Regions from separate parts of the Endobacterium panacihumi genome, predicted to be linked through region 1. Evidence: predicted binding sites of a transcription regulator. Region 1 holds the regulator's gene; each other region holds the start of a gene.

Region 1 (4,763 bases):
TCATCGGCCCGTCGGGTTGCGGCAAGTCGACCTTCCTGCGCACGCTGAACCGCATGAACGACACGATCGAAGGCTGCCGCGTGACTGGCAAGATCACGCTCGACAGCGATGATATCTACGACAAGGAAATCGACGTCGTGGAACTGCGCGCCCGCGTCGGCATGGTGTTCCAGAAGCCGAACCCGTTCCCGAAGTCGATCTACGAAAACATCGCCTACGGCCCGCGCATCCATGGTCTGGCCCGCAACAAGGCCGATCTCGATCAGATCGTCGAGGCCTCGCTTCAGCGCGCTGGCCTGTGGACGGAAGTCAAGGATCGCCTGCATGAAGGCGGCACGGGCTTGTCCGGTGGTCAGCAGCAGCGTCTGTGCATTGCCCGCGCGGTTGCCGTTTCGCCGGAAGTCATCCTGATGGACGAGCCCTGTTCGGCGCTTGACCCGATCGCAACCGCAAAGGTCGAGGAACTCATCCACGAGCTGCGCGCCAATTACACGATCGTCATCGTCACGCACTCCATGCAGCAGGCGGCCCGCGTGTCGCAGCGCACGGCCATGTTCCACCTCGGCCAGCTGGTCGAGGAAAACGACACCGACAAGATGTTCACCAATCCCGATGACCAGCGCACGCAGGATTACATCATGGGCCGTTTCGGCTGATCCGGGCTCTTTGCCCGCATCGCCCTGACTGCAGACATCAAGGATCAGAAAAATGGTTTCGACCCATATTCTTTCGGCCTACGACGAAGAACTGAAATATTTGAACCGCCGCATTTCCGAAATGGGCGGCCTCGCCGAGCAGATGTGCGGCGACGCGGTTCGCGCGCTCGTCAATTCGGATACGGCGCTGGCCCAGAAGATCATTTCGGATGACGTCATCCTCGATCACGCCGAGCGCGAAATCCAGGACAAGGCGATTGTCACCATCGCCAAGCGCCAGCCGGTTGCCGCCGACCTTCGCGAAATCATCGGCACGCTGCGCATCGCCGCCGACCTCGAGCGCGTCGGTGACCTTGGCAAGAACACCGCCAAGCGCGTTATCGCCGTGCAGGGCACAGGCGTGCCGCGCAAACTGGCCCGTGGCCTGGAGCATCTCTCCGAACTGGCGCTGGTGCAGCTCAAGGACGTTCTCGACGTGTTTGCCAGCCGCTCGGCTGAAAAGGCGGAAATCATCCGCCAGCGCGACGAGGAAATCGACGCGATGTACACGTCGCTGTTCCGCGAACTGCTGACCTACATGATGGAAGATCCGCGCAACATCACCTCGTGCACGCATCTTCTGTTCTGCGCCAAGAACATCGAGCGTATCGGCGACCACGCCACCAACATCGCCGAGACCATCTATTACATCAAGACCGGTGCCCAGCTCGAAGGCGAGCGTCCCAAGGACGATACGGCAAACACGGTTGGTGCGCTCGTCGACTGACGGGCGAAACGGAGCAGATAAGACATGCTACCCAAGATCGCGGTCGTTGAAGACGAAGAAGCACTGAGCGTGCTTCTTCGCTACAATCTCGAAGCCGAAGGATATGAGGTCGAAACCGTTTTGCGCGGTGACGAGGCCGAAATCCGACTTCAGGAACGCGTTCCTGACCTTCTCATCCTCGACTGGATGCTGCCGGGCGTGTCCGGCATCGAACTGTGCCGGCGGCTGCGCATGCGACCGGAGACCGAGCGTCTGCCGATCATCATGCTGACGGCGCGCGGCGAGGAAAGCGAACGTGTTCGCGGTCTGGCGACCGGCGCGGACGATTATGTCGTCAAGCCGTTTTCCACGCCGGAACTGATGGCCCGAGTCAAGGCGATGTTGCGCCGCGCCAAGCCGGAAGTTCTCTCCAGCGTGCTGAAATGCGGTGACATCGAACTGGATCGTGAGACCCATCGCGTTCACCGCAAGACCCGCGAAGTGCGTCTCGGCCCGACCGAGTTCCGCCTTCTGGAATTCCTGATGGTATCACCGGGTCGCGTTTTCTCGCGCTCGCAACTGCTGGATGGCGTCTGGGGCCATGATATCTATGTGGATGAGCGTACCGTCGACGTGCATGTCGGCCGTCTGCGCAAGGCTCTGAATTTTTCCAACATGCAGGATGTCATCCGCACCGTTCGTGGCGCGGGTTATTCGATGGAAGCCTGATCCGCTTCATCTGTGTTGAAATTGAAAAGGCCCGGATGTGTCATCGCATCCGGGCCTTTTGTCATTCTGCAGGTGCTTGCGCCTCGCGCCATTCCGGCAGGGGAAAGATCCGGTCATAGGCCATGTTGAAGACGAAGGCGTAGACCAGGTAGAAGGTCGCAAACGAGATATCCATCACCAGTGCCTGCCAGAGCGTGACGCCCAGATACCAGGCGATGAAGGGCAGGAGCACGATCAGCAGACCAAGCTCGAACAGCACCGTATGGGCAATACGCAGCGGCATCGTCTTCAGCGTGCTGCCGCGAAACTTCTGCATCAGGTGGTCGAAGCCGAGATTGTAGACGTAGTTCCATGCCGTTGCGACGGTGGCGGAAACGATGCCCACGACGCCGACATGTTCGACCGGAAGATGGAACACGAAGGATGCGAGCGGCGTGAAAAGCGCAAGCCCGATGACTTCAAAGCTGATGGCATGGCGAATACGGTCGCGCACTGTGCGCATGGTCAACCCCTTGGGTTTGCCGGGCCGTCCCGGTGTTTTATGCCCAATACGGGGGAGGTCGTCCTCGCGAACTCTAAATAGGTTTTCGAGCTGCCATAGGCAAGCCTTCAGGTGGCAAGGCTGCTATGCACTTAGGCAAATGCCGCATCTGAAGGCATGAAAAAAAGCGGGCCAGAAGCCCGCTTTTCAATCTCGTCCTCGTGTGTGTCGCGGCCTGATCAGGCGCGGGCAGCAGCCTTGTTGCGGCGCTCGTTGACCGGCTGGTAGGCCATGCGGCCGTGGTATTTGCAGTAAGGCGAATTGTCCGGGGATTCTGCGCCGCAGAAGTGGAAATCGTCCTTGAGGGGGTCGCCCATCGGCCACTTGCAGGTACGCTCGGTCAGTTCCGTCAGCGCCAGCTTGCGGTTGATCGGAACGACGATGTTGCCGGCCGGCTTGTAGACAGCGACTTCCTGCGTCTCGTCCATGTCCATCTCTTCGCGCACCATGGTGGCGCCGACCGGGCGCTGAACGGTACGGGTCTGAGGACGGGCCGCAAAATTGCTCTGCGGACGCGGCGCCGAAGACGCCACGCGCTTGGCCGGACGCGGTGCGGTGCTCGTGCTGCCGCCGGCTTTCGCGCGGCCGGGCAGGTTCAGGCGATGGACTTTGCCAATCACCGCGTTACGGCTTACGCCTCCAAGTTGCGCCGCGATCTGGCTGGCGCTCAGGCCTTCGGCCCATAATTTCGTCAGGCGCTCGACGCGCTCGTCAGTCCAGTTCATGCTATCTCTCCGCCGTGAGGTGCTGAACGTGGCTTGAATCGGTCACCGTTCCGGCGAATGAATCCGCCAGAAAATACTACATCTATACTTTTGGTGACTAAGTCCGCCGCATGCAGCCTAGTAATTGACGATTAACCTAGTGTGGGGCTGACTCCGTGGCAAGAGTCGGGCGAATCACTGCGAATCGATTTCCGTGTTTTCCCCAACTTGCTGGTCAAGCGAGTCATATATGTCACAGCTTGAAGGCGAGTAACGGTCGCGCGCAATAAAGCTCTTTTCAAGGCATTGAAAGCTGTTTTGTTGACAGCACACAGCGAAATGCCGATAGTGCCCGCGCCGCCTGTCCAGGCGGCATTTTTAATTTCGGCGACATGGGTCGCCATCTGGTTTTCACCAGTTTCAAGGAGTGAATGTCGCCATGGCTGAAGCCGCGCTTTTCGACACGTTTGCTAGGGCTCCGCTGCGCTTCGAGCGCGGCGAAGGCGTTTGGCTTGTGACGGAACGCGGCGAGCGATATCTCGATTTTGGCGCCGGCGTCGCAGTCACCTCCTGCGGCCATTCCAACCCGCATCTGGTCGAGGCTTTGAAGTCGCAGGCTGAGAAGGTCTGGCACCTCTCCAACCTTTACGAAATCCCGGAGCAGGAGCGGCTAGCCCGCCGGCTGACGGAAGCGACGTTCGCCGACAAGGTGTTCTTCACCAATTCGGGTGCGGAAGCGCTGGAATGCGCGATCAAGACGGCGCGCCGTTATCACTTCTCCAAGGGCAACCCGGAAAAATTCCATATCATCACCTTCGAAGGTGCCTTCCATGGCCGCACGATCGCAACGATCGCTGCCGGTGGCCAGGAAAAGTACATGGAAGGTTTTGGCCCCAAGGCGCAAGGGTTCGATCAGGTCCCGTTTGGTGATCTCGAAGCCCTCAATGCCGCCATCACCGAAAACACCGGCGCCCTGCTGATCGAGCCGATCCAGGGCGAGGGCGGCGTGCGCCCCGTGCCGAAGGAATTCATGCGCGAACTGCGCCGCATCTGTGATGAGAAGGGCCTGCTCCTGATCCTCGACGAGGTTCAGACCGGCGTCGGCCGTACCGGCAAATTTTTCGCGCATGAATGGCTGGGCGTTACCCCGGATATCATGGCGATCGCCAAGGGTATCGGCGGCGGTTTCCCGTTCGGCGCCTGTCTGGCAACGGCCGAAGCCGCATCCGGCATGAAGCCCGGCATTCACGGCACGACCTATGGCGGCAACCCGCTCGCCATGGCCTGCGGCAATGCCGTGCTCGATATCGTTCTGGCTGACGGTTTCCTTGAAAACGTCCGTGACGTTGCGCTGGTCTTCCGTCAGGGGCTTGCGGCGCTGAAGGATC
Region 2 (4,763 bases), 160 kb from region 1:
CGTTTCGGTCAGGCCTCGGATAAAGAGGCGCTGCATGAATATGACGATGGCGACCGGAGGCAACATGGCCAATACCGAGGCCGCCATAACGAGGTTCCACTGGACTTCACCATCCTGCACGGCGACCATGCGTTTCATGGCCATCATCAGGGTGTAATAACCGGGATCGGTCGTTACCAGAATGGGCCAGAGATACTGGACCCAGCCGTAGATGAAGAGGATGACGCAAAGCGCCGCGATATTGGTGCGCGACAGCGGCAGGAGGATATCCTTAAAAAATTTCATCGGACCGGCGCCATCGACACGGGCTGCCTCCATCATCTCTTCCGGCACGGTCATGAAAAACTGGCGGAAGAGGAAGGTGGCGGTCGCAGATGCGACCAAAGGTACGATAAGTCCCGCCCATGAGTTCAGCATGCCGAGATCGGCGACAATCTTGTAGGTGGGCATGATGCGCACCTCGACCGGCAACATCAGCGTGATGAAGATGATCCAGAAGGCAAGCAGGCGAAAGCGAAAGCGGAAATAGACGATCGCAAAGGCGGACAGGATCGATATGATGATTTTGCCGACGGTGATGGCGACGGCCATGATCATCGAATTCATGGCCATCAGCGGATAGGATGGCAGACCATGCGCTGCTGAAGCGCTGGTGAAGATCTGCCGGTAGTTTTCGAGAAAATGCGAGCCCGGCAGCAGCGGCATGGTGGTTGACATCAACGTCTGCGCATCATGCGTGGAGGCAATGATGGCGACATAGACGGGGAAAGCCACGACCACGAAACCGCAAAGCAGAAACGCGTGGGTGAGGAATGTCAGAAAGGGGCGATTTTCGACCATGTTACCGGCTCCTCAATACTGCACACGCCGCTCGACGAAGCGGAACTGGACGAAGGTGAGCACGATGACGATCAGCATCAGAAGCACCGACTGGGCCGAGGACGAACCGAGGTTGAGGCCGAGATAACCGTCCTGATAGACCTTGTAGACAAGGATATTGGTGGACTGCGCCGGGCCGCCACCGGTGGTCGCATCGACGATCGAGAACGTATCGAACATCGTGTAATTGACGTTGACGATGAAGAGGAAGAACGTCGTCGGCGACAGAAGCGGCAGCGAGATGTCGAAGAAGCGCTTGACCGGGCCGGAACCATCGATGGCGGCGGCTTCCATCAGCGTATGCGGCACCGATTGCAGGCCGGCCAGGAAGAACAGGAAATTGTAGGAAATCTGCTTCCAGGCGGCAGCGATGATGATCAGGATCATCGCATGCGTGCCGTTGAGATTGTGATCCCACCTGATGCCGAAGAAGGACAGGTAATAGGGCAGGATGCCGGTGGACGAGTTGAACAGGAAGAACCACAACACGCCGGCAACGACCGGGGCAACCGCATAGGGCCAGACCAGCAACGTCGTGTAGACGCGCGCCGAGCGCATCAGCCGATCGACGGCGACGGCAAAGAGCAGGCCGAGCAACATCGAGATGACAGTAACCGCCACCGCGAAGACTGCGGTGCGCAAAAAGCTGTCGAGATAGTTCGGATCCTGCATCAGCCGCGCATAATGCTGCATGCCGACGAAGACCGTGGAAAAACCGAACGGATCCTCACGCTCGAAGGAAGATTTTACCGCCTGACCGGCCGGCCAGATGAAAAAGACCAGAGTGATGAACAGCTGCGGTGCGAGAAGCACGTAAGGCAGCCATTTGTTCTGGAATGTCGTGCGTTTGGTATCCATGTGTCCGTCCGCCGTTGCTGCACCGCCTGGTTGCGGTACCCTGCAAACAAGGAAAGGACCGGCGAGCGCCGGTCCCCTCCCTCATTTCAAAGCCAATGATCAGTTGGCAGCCTGGAACTCGCGCAGGATGGCGTCGCCACGTTCGACGGCGCTGTCGAGAGCCTGCTTGGCGTCCTTCTTGCCGGCCAGCAGCGCCTGGAACTCTTCGTCCACGACGGTGCGAACCTGAGCAAAGTTGCCGAAGCGAACACCCTTGGAGTTCGGGGTCGGCGTGCCGCGCATGATCTGCTTGATCGAGACGTCGGCGCCCGGGTTCTTTTCGTAATAGCCTTGGCTCTGACCAAGCTCGTAGGCAGCGTTGGTGATCGGCAGGTAACCGGTGAACTGGTGCCAGTCAGCCTGGACTTCCGGCTTCGACAGGTAGGAGAAGAATTTTGCGACGCCCTTGTAGGTCGCATCGTCCTTGCCGTTCAGGACCCACAGCGTTGCGCCGCCGATGATGGAGTTTTTCGGCTCCTTGGTTTCATCGTCATAATAAGGCAGCGGAGCAAAGCCCGGGGTAAAGTTCTTGGCATTGTTGATGACGCCAGCGCGGCCGGCCGACGAGTTCATCGTGATGGCGCATTCCTGGCTGTAGAACATGGTGGCCGCCTGATCGCCGCCGACCGGACCGCCGTACTTGAAGAGGCCCTCGTCCTGCCACTTCTTCAGGTTGGCCCAATGCTTGACCTGAAGGTCGCCGTTAAATTCGAACTTGGTGTCGAAACCGCCAAAACCGTTCTCGAGCGAGCCGAACGGCTTGTCATGGATGGCCGAGAGGTTTTCGGTCTGAACCCAGGTGATCCAGGCAGAGGTGAAGCCGCACTTGGCAGCGCCCGAAGTGACGATCTTCTTGGAGAAGTCAGCAACTTCAGCCCAGGTCTTCGGGGCAACTTCCGGGTCAAGGCCAGCCTTTTTGAAGACGTCCTTGTTGTAATACATGATCGGCGTGGAGGAGTTGAAAGGCAGAGACAGGATATTGCCTTCGGTATCCGAATAATAGCCGGTGACCGGTGCAAGGAAGGACTTGGTGTCGAAAGCTTCGCCCTGGTCAGCCATCAGCTTGTAGACCGGATAAACGGCGCCCTTGGCAGCCATCATCGTGCCGGTGCCGACTTCGAAAACCTGAACGATGGCCGGCTGCTGCTTGGCGCGGAATGCAGCGATGGCGGCCGTCAGGGTTTCCGGATAGGTGCCCTTGTAAACCGGAACGACCTTGTATTCCGACTGGCTTTCGTTGAACTTCTGGGCAACTTCCTCGAGCTTCTTGCCAAGCTCGCCGCCCATGGCGTGCCACCAGGTGACTTCGGTCGCGGCAAGCGACGTGGTTGCAGACAATGCGACTGCGGCTGCAGCCAGAACAAGCTTCTTCATCATGGGAAAGACCCCTCTCCGCCAGTTAATGGTGAGGGAGGGATAGTGGCCTTATGTGACAACTACATAACAGACTCATGACGGAATGATTACAGCGACTTAACCGTCATGCACAGCATTGCAATTGTTTCAGAATACCTCTTGAAAATGTTTGGGAAAACGTCGCGGAAGGACGGCGACGACATCATATCGGAGGCTTAGAAGATGAGCATCACGCCTGCGTGACAACCACTGATCGGAGGCGGAACGGATACGTCTTTGTGTTTCATACCCGACGGCATCGATGGCCAGACCTTCTTCCCGCCGCGCCTTGACCTCCACAAATACAACCAGATCACGCTTGCGGACGATGAGATCGATCTCGCCACCCTTGGTCTTGTAGCGCATGGCGAGGATGCGGTAGCCTTTCAGCAACAGAAAGGCTGCCGCCAGGTATTCGGACCAATGGCCCCGGCGTTCAGCACGACGGCGTTTTTGCCGCCGATCAGCTTTCTGGCTGGCCGGGCTCATCCTCTCCCTTCAGGGCAATGAGGCGCTGATAAAGATCCTTCTTCGACAGACCGGTCAGACGCGCCGCCTCGGCTGCCGCCTTCGATGTCTGCATCGTGGCCGCGAGTTCGCGCAAAAGCACATCTACCTCGACCGCGCCCGGCACGTCATCATAATCCGGCGGACCGACGACAAGCACGATCTCGCCCTTCACCGTGATGTCGTCGCCATTATAATGGTCAGCCAGTTCACCGAGCGTGCCGCGCCGGAACTCTTCGAATGTCTTGGTCAATTCACGGCAGACGCAGGCTTCGCGTTCCCGGCCCAGCACATCCGCGGCCGAGGAAAGCGTCGCGGCAATACGGTGCGGGCTTTCGAAAAAGATCAACGTCGACGGGATTTTCGACAATTCCGCGAGACGGTCGCGGCGGCCCTTTTCTTTCACCGGCAAGAAACCGGCAAACAGAAAGGCATCGGACGGCTGGCCGGAACCGACCAGTGCGGCAAGCGGCGCCGAAGCACCCGGAATGGGCACAACGCGGAAACCGGCGGTGATGGCCAGCTGACCGAGACGGTAACCGGGATCGGAGACAAGTGGCGTGCCGGCATCGGAGACCAGCGCCACCGACTTGCCGCCTTCAAGTGCCGCCAGCAGCTTTGGCCCGACCTCATCGGCATTGTGCTCGTGATAGGCGTAAGGCTTGTTGACGATGCCGAAACGGTCGAGCAGCACGCGGGTGACGCGGGTATCCTCGCAGGCAAGAACATCGGCGCCGGACAGCGTTTCGAGGGCGCGAAGCGTGATATCCCCGAGATTGCCGATTGGGGTTGCGACCAGATAGAGCGCAGGTTCCAGCGGGCGGGCGGGCACGAATGTGTTCGCGACCCGATAACCGCGCATTGCCGTCTTTGTCTCTTCGGTCACTGCGTTCTCACTTTCATTCCGTCTTTTCGCCTTTATGATCGACACGTTGGGCTTCGGCAAGCCGCAGCAAGCTCCGCTTTTCTGTGCGCATCATCGGATGCAACGCCGAAATGGTGCAGCCGCAGACAGTCTCCCTCTTGCGCTTGCGAACAAAACTCTGCCATTTTGCCCGTCCACATCCATCCCCTCCTGGGCGGAC
Region 3 (4,763 bases), 980 kb from region 1:
TCCATGTCCAGAACCGGCGGCAGCATGTTGGCTTCCTTCGGCACGTTCTGGATAAACCAGTCGGCCTGATCTTCCGGCGTCGAGCAGAAATAATAAAAATGATAGGCCGAATGCGGAATGCCGGCTGCGGCCGCACCACGCCAGTGGGTTGTGAAGGCGGAATCGATGCGGTCCTTGCCTTCGGTACCCTTGATGAACACGAAGGCGACGCCGGATTTTTTCACTTCCTGCCAGTCAATGTCCGTGCCGTTCCATTTCGACAGGTCGATGCCGTGCACCGCGTGCGTGCCGGGATGATTGCGGCCAAAGTCCTGCGGGTCATTGTCCTTGAAACGCGTACCCTTGATCGACGGCGCGTCGAGAAGGTCTGCAGTCGAGGTGCAGCCTGTGGCCAGCATTGCGGTCAGGGCCAGGGCGAGAAGGGCTCGGTACATGAAAGGTCCGGTCTTGAGGCTGCGCTGTTTCGACCGCCCATGCTCGCTGGTATGGCCGAATCCCGTTTAGCATATAGACCGCGAAATTGGAGCAGGGCTGGCGCGCCCGGCGATGACAATTGTGTCAGGCTGTTTCAGGCGCGCTTGCGGATGATCGCGTGCCAGGCGTAACCGCCGCCGATTTCCTCAAACATCATGTCGGCATTGGCGTCGGCCAGCCGCTTTTCCAGCGCCTCATGCAGGCTGGCGCGGGGCGTCACATGAAAGCGGATCAGCCAAGCCTGCAGCGCGGCGCGGAACCATGCGGGCAGGCGTTCCTGCTGGCCGAAGTCAACGATATGCAGAGAACCGCCCGGCTTTACGGCTTTCAGTGCCGCGTCGATCGCACCTTCCCAGTCGGGGATCATCGACAGGGCATAGGAAATCAGGATGCGGTCAAAGCCGTCTGTGCCAAAGTCATGCGCGCTGAACGTGGTTGCATCTGCCACTTTCAGCACCGGTTGCTCGGCCTTGTTGCGAAAATTACGGCGGGCGCTTTCCAGCATCTCGGCTGAAATATCCAGCCCGTAGAGCTTTGCGCCCTTGTGGTGCTTGTGGGCGAGCAGAAGGTTGCGGCCGGTGCCGCAGCCGACTTCCAGCAGCGTCTCACCGTCCGCCATGCCAAGGCTTGCGATCGCCTTGTCACGGCCAAAGAGGTAATATTTGCGGGTCAGGTCGTAAATGTGCCGCTGGTAGCGATACATGCCATCCATGCGGGCCGCGTGTTCGCTGTCGCCACCGTTGAGGTTTTCGCTTGCCGCCGCCATCCGTCCGGCCTCGCTCAGGCGTTCTTGGTGTAGATGTGGAAACCGCCATAGATGGCGGAGCGGTCCTGAACGTTCAGCGCCTCCGAGCGGTCCTTGCTGTAGGTCCACTGGTTGGCGATAGCCTGTGAGAGGCGACCGTCGATGACGCTCTTTTCGGCGGCGGTGCGGAAGATCACGCGGGCGCCGGGGGCGGCGGTGCGTGTGATCTCGGTCCACAGGTCGTTCAACTGTTCGTCGTTCATCCAGTCCTGTGCATCGAGCAGGATGTAACGATCGACGGAAGCGGCCGGCTTCTGGTTCAGAAGCTCGGTGAAGCTGGCGTGATGGACGGACACGCGCTCGGCATTGTCGCGGATCGCGGCGTAATGTTCCTCGCGCAGATAGGTCGGCAGCGAACCTTCATGCGGCTGCGGATACCGACGGGCAAACGCCTGCCAGGCAAAATAGTTATCACGCAGCGGGAAATGGCAGGCGAGCTTTTCAAGGCGCTGACGCAGAACCGGCGCGATCGAGCCGTCATCGGCAAGGCTTGCCAGTTCGTCATATTGCTGCGGCGGAATGCCGAGGCCGAAGAGCGAGCTCTTGCGGCTGGTGAGGAATTTGATGAACGGCTTGTCGAACAGCGGCGCGATGCGGTCATCGAAAAACTGGCGCTGCTCGCGCAGCGATTTGGCTTCCGCCATTTTTGTCAGATCGACGCCGTGCAGGCGGGCGAGCAGGTGGCCGACGCCGATGAAGCGGCCGAGCAGGCCAGTGCGATAGATATTGCGCTTGAACACATCGATGCGACGGCGGCCACTAATGTTGCGTTTCTGCCAGTAGGCGCGGGTCGTCTCGTCCAGATGCGGTGCGATGAAAGTGTCGAAGGCGGAAATGTTGGCATCGACATTGTGCTGGCCGAGCAGGCGCACGACATCGGAATGGGCGGGCAGGTGGCGGAAGGCGGTCAGCTTCAGGCGGTTGAGCGCCACGTGGTGCGGATTGAGGTCAACGACGTCGATTTTTGCCGGGCTGCGACTGAGATAGGCGAGCATGTTGCAGCCGCCGGACGCGATCGTGACGACGTGATGACCCTCGCCAAGCTCCATCGCGGCCATATCGACATCCGGGTCCTCCCAGATCTGCGGATAGACAAGACCGGAGAACAGCAGGCCGAACATGCGCTCGGAAAAACCCTTGGCTGAGAATGCCTTATGCTGGAGCAGGGCAGTTTTTAGTTTTTCATTCTTGAGATAACCGGCTTCTGAGGCAAAATCAGTCATGGTCGTTCCTGCTCTTCATGAGTTGAAACGGCTCTAGACCCGGCCTGCTACAGTTTGATGACGCGGGATGTGACGAACGTGACGGTCACGGCTCTTTCCATCGCCGGCGTTTCCTGATTGCATGCGGCCGCAATCGGAGCCCGCCATGCGCATCGTCAAGATCGTCCTTGTTACTGTCGTTACATTGTTCATCGCCGCCCTGATCTGGCTCGTCACCATGCCGCCGGAGCTTTTGCGGGTGGGCAGCGGTTATGCCGCCAAGATCGTGTGTTCCAACGTTTTTCTGGCAGGCCGCGATGCGCAGGACGTGCTGGCCGTCGATGTTCAGGCGCCGGGCCATCCGTTGCTGCGGCTGATGCAGGTGAGCGTCGATGAGCAGGCGGCAAAGGTGGATGCGGCGATCTTCGGATTCATCGCGCCTTCGGTCGCCATTTATCGTGATAATGTCGGCTGCGCCGTGACGCAGGATTTGGCTGCCAAGGGTGAACGAAACCAAAGCCCGCCAATCGTCGGCCCCGAATCAGGCCCGGCCGACGTTCTGTTTCCCGATGGCACGAAGATCGAGACGGATCAGCGCATCACCTCGCTTTTGGCAAACGAAGCCTTCACCGGTCCAGGCATGCGCGCCGTCATCGTGGCGCAGAACGGGCGTATTCTCGGTGAACGTTATGGCGATGGATTTTCGGACAAGACGCCACTGATCGGCTGGTCGATGGCGAAAACGATCAATGCGGCGCTGATTGCCAAACTGGTGGGGGAGGGCAAGCTTTCCTATTCTGATCGCAACCTGTTTCCGCAATGGGAAAATGACGAGCGCGGCGAGATCACGCTGGCGCAACTGCTCGCCATGGAAAGCGGCCTCGGTTTCAACGAGAATTACGGCACGGTGGCGGATGTCACGCGCATGCTGTTCCTCGAACAGGACATGGCGGAATTTGCCATCGACACGCCGCTTGAGGCTTCGCCCGGCACAAAATTTTCCTATTCTTCCGGCACATCGGTTCTTCTGTCGAAACTCTGGATGGACCGGATCGGCGACAAGGCGACGGCGATGGCTTATCCGGGACGGGCGCTGTTTGCGCCGCTCGGCATGCAAAGCGCGGTGTTCGAGACCGATGCGAGCGGCACCTATGCCGGCAGTTCCTACATTTATGCGACCGCGCGAGACTGGACGCGGTTCGGCATGCTTTTGGCGGCCGATGGCATGTGGAAGGGCGAACGCCTGCTGCCGGAAGGCACGGTTGCGATGATGGGCAAGGCCTCGCCGAAATCCGATGGCCGCTATTCACAGATGCAGACCTGGCTGAAGCTTTACGGCCGCGATGCCGAAGGATTGCCGGCGGATATGTTCATGCTGAGCGGCCATGACGGGCAGACGGTGGCGGTGGTACCGTCGATGGGGCTGGTGGTGCTGCGCATGGGACTGACGCCGTCAGGTGGCGGCTATAACGTACTTGAGCTGATTGCGGCGGCAGCGAAGGTGGTGCGGTAACAAGGATAATCGGGCCGCCACAGGTGGGCAGCGTTTAGATCGTCACCCTGCCCGATTGTCATCCTCGGGCTTAACCCGAGGATCCACACCCAAGCCCTCCGGTGGATGCGCCATGGGTCCTCGGGTTAAGCCCGAGGATGACCAAAGAGAGGGCTTTCCCTCACTGCAGGACGTGCAGCATGTTCTTGCGCTTGGCGTCGTAATAATAGCCGCGGGCGTAGAGCTTGATGGCGTCGTCATTCTTGTTGCCGGCCACCAGCCAGGCGCCGCGAAGGTATTTGATCGCGTATTTCAGGTTGGTTTCGGCGTCGAGCAGGCCGCTGGCCGGGCCATCGTAACCCATCGACTTGGCAGTCGAATATTTGATCTGCATGAGACCCCAATAGCCGTTCTTGTGATAGGCTTTGGGATCATATTTGCTTTCGCGATGCACGACGCGATGCACCAGAGATTCCGGCACGCCGTAAAGGCCGGCATAACGGGTGATCAGCTTGTTGAGCTGCGGATTGCTGGCATCGGCGGTTTCCGGGATCGGAGCGCCCGGGGCGGGCGGAAAAAAGCCCGCATTCACCATGCCGGAAACGGCGTTATCCGGGCCGGCATAGGCCAGCATCATGTTCGGTGCTGTCGGTTTCGGCATCGGCACGACCGACTGTACGGCGACCATTTCGGCTGTGATCGGCAGTTCGGCCGTGGTCACCGTTGCCTCATTGGCGACCGGGCCAGCGGAAAGCTGCGGCTGTACGATACGGCCGGATTTGGTCGAAAG

What was found. Region 1 encodes PhoB, which activates phosphate uptake and scavenging genes when phosphate is short. Its sites were predicted from a motif close to TGTCATNNANCTGTCAT; they were not measured.
Region 2: ugpB (sn-glycerol-3-phosphate ABC transporter substrate-binding protein UgpB) is a predicted target of PhoB. The motif match lies at 3,217-3,233, and genes of this name have one in related genera.
Region 3: ACRQ1B_RS04960 (BtaA family protein) is a predicted target of PhoB. The motif match lies at 2,549-2,565, and genes of this name have one in related genera.

Annotation. Positions count from the first base shown of each region.
Region 1 is NZ_JBOZRA010000001.1:1,980,918-1,985,680, reverse strand. Features, by position in the region: gene pstB (phosphate ABC transporter ATP-binding protein PstB) at 1-656, shown strand, start outside; gene phoU (phosphate signaling complex protein PhoU) at 709-1,422, shown strand; gene phoB (phosphate regulon transcriptional regulator PhoB) at 1,447-2,130, shown strand; gene ACRQ1B_RS09890 (PACE efflux transporter) at 2,192-2,632, opposite strand; gene ACRQ1B_RS09885 (GcrA family cell cycle regulator) at 2,851-3,396, opposite strand; gene ACRQ1B_RS09880 (hypothetical protein) at 3,528-3,779, opposite strand; gene ACRQ1B_RS09875 (aspartate aminotransferase family protein) at 3,815-4,763, shown strand, end outside.
Region 2 is NZ_JBOZRA010000001.1:2,141,811-2,146,573, forward strand. Features, by position in the region: gene ugpE (sn-glycerol-3-phosphate ABC transporter permease UgpE) at 1-840, opposite strand, end outside; gene ugpA (sn-glycerol-3-phosphate ABC transporter permease UgpA) at 853-1,737, opposite strand; gene ugpB (sn-glycerol-3-phosphate ABC transporter substrate-binding protein UgpB) at 1,837-3,153, opposite strand; gene ACRQ1B_RS10695 (YraN family protein) at 3,280-3,660, opposite strand; gene rsmI (16S rRNA (cytidine(1402)-2'-O)-methyltransferase) at 3,635-4,540, opposite strand.
Region 3 is NZ_JBOZRA010000001.1:999,914-1,004,676, forward strand. Features, by position in the region: gene ACRQ1B_RS04950 (glycoside hydrolase family 25 protein) at 1-434, opposite strand, end outside; gene ACRQ1B_RS04955 (class I SAM-dependent methyltransferase) at 569-1,240, opposite strand; gene ACRQ1B_RS04960 (BtaA family protein) at 1,255-2,502, opposite strand; gene ACRQ1B_RS04965 (serine hydrolase domain-containing protein) at 2,648-3,994, shown strand; gene ACRQ1B_RS04970 (transglycosylase SLT domain-containing protein) at 4,155-4,763, opposite strand, start outside.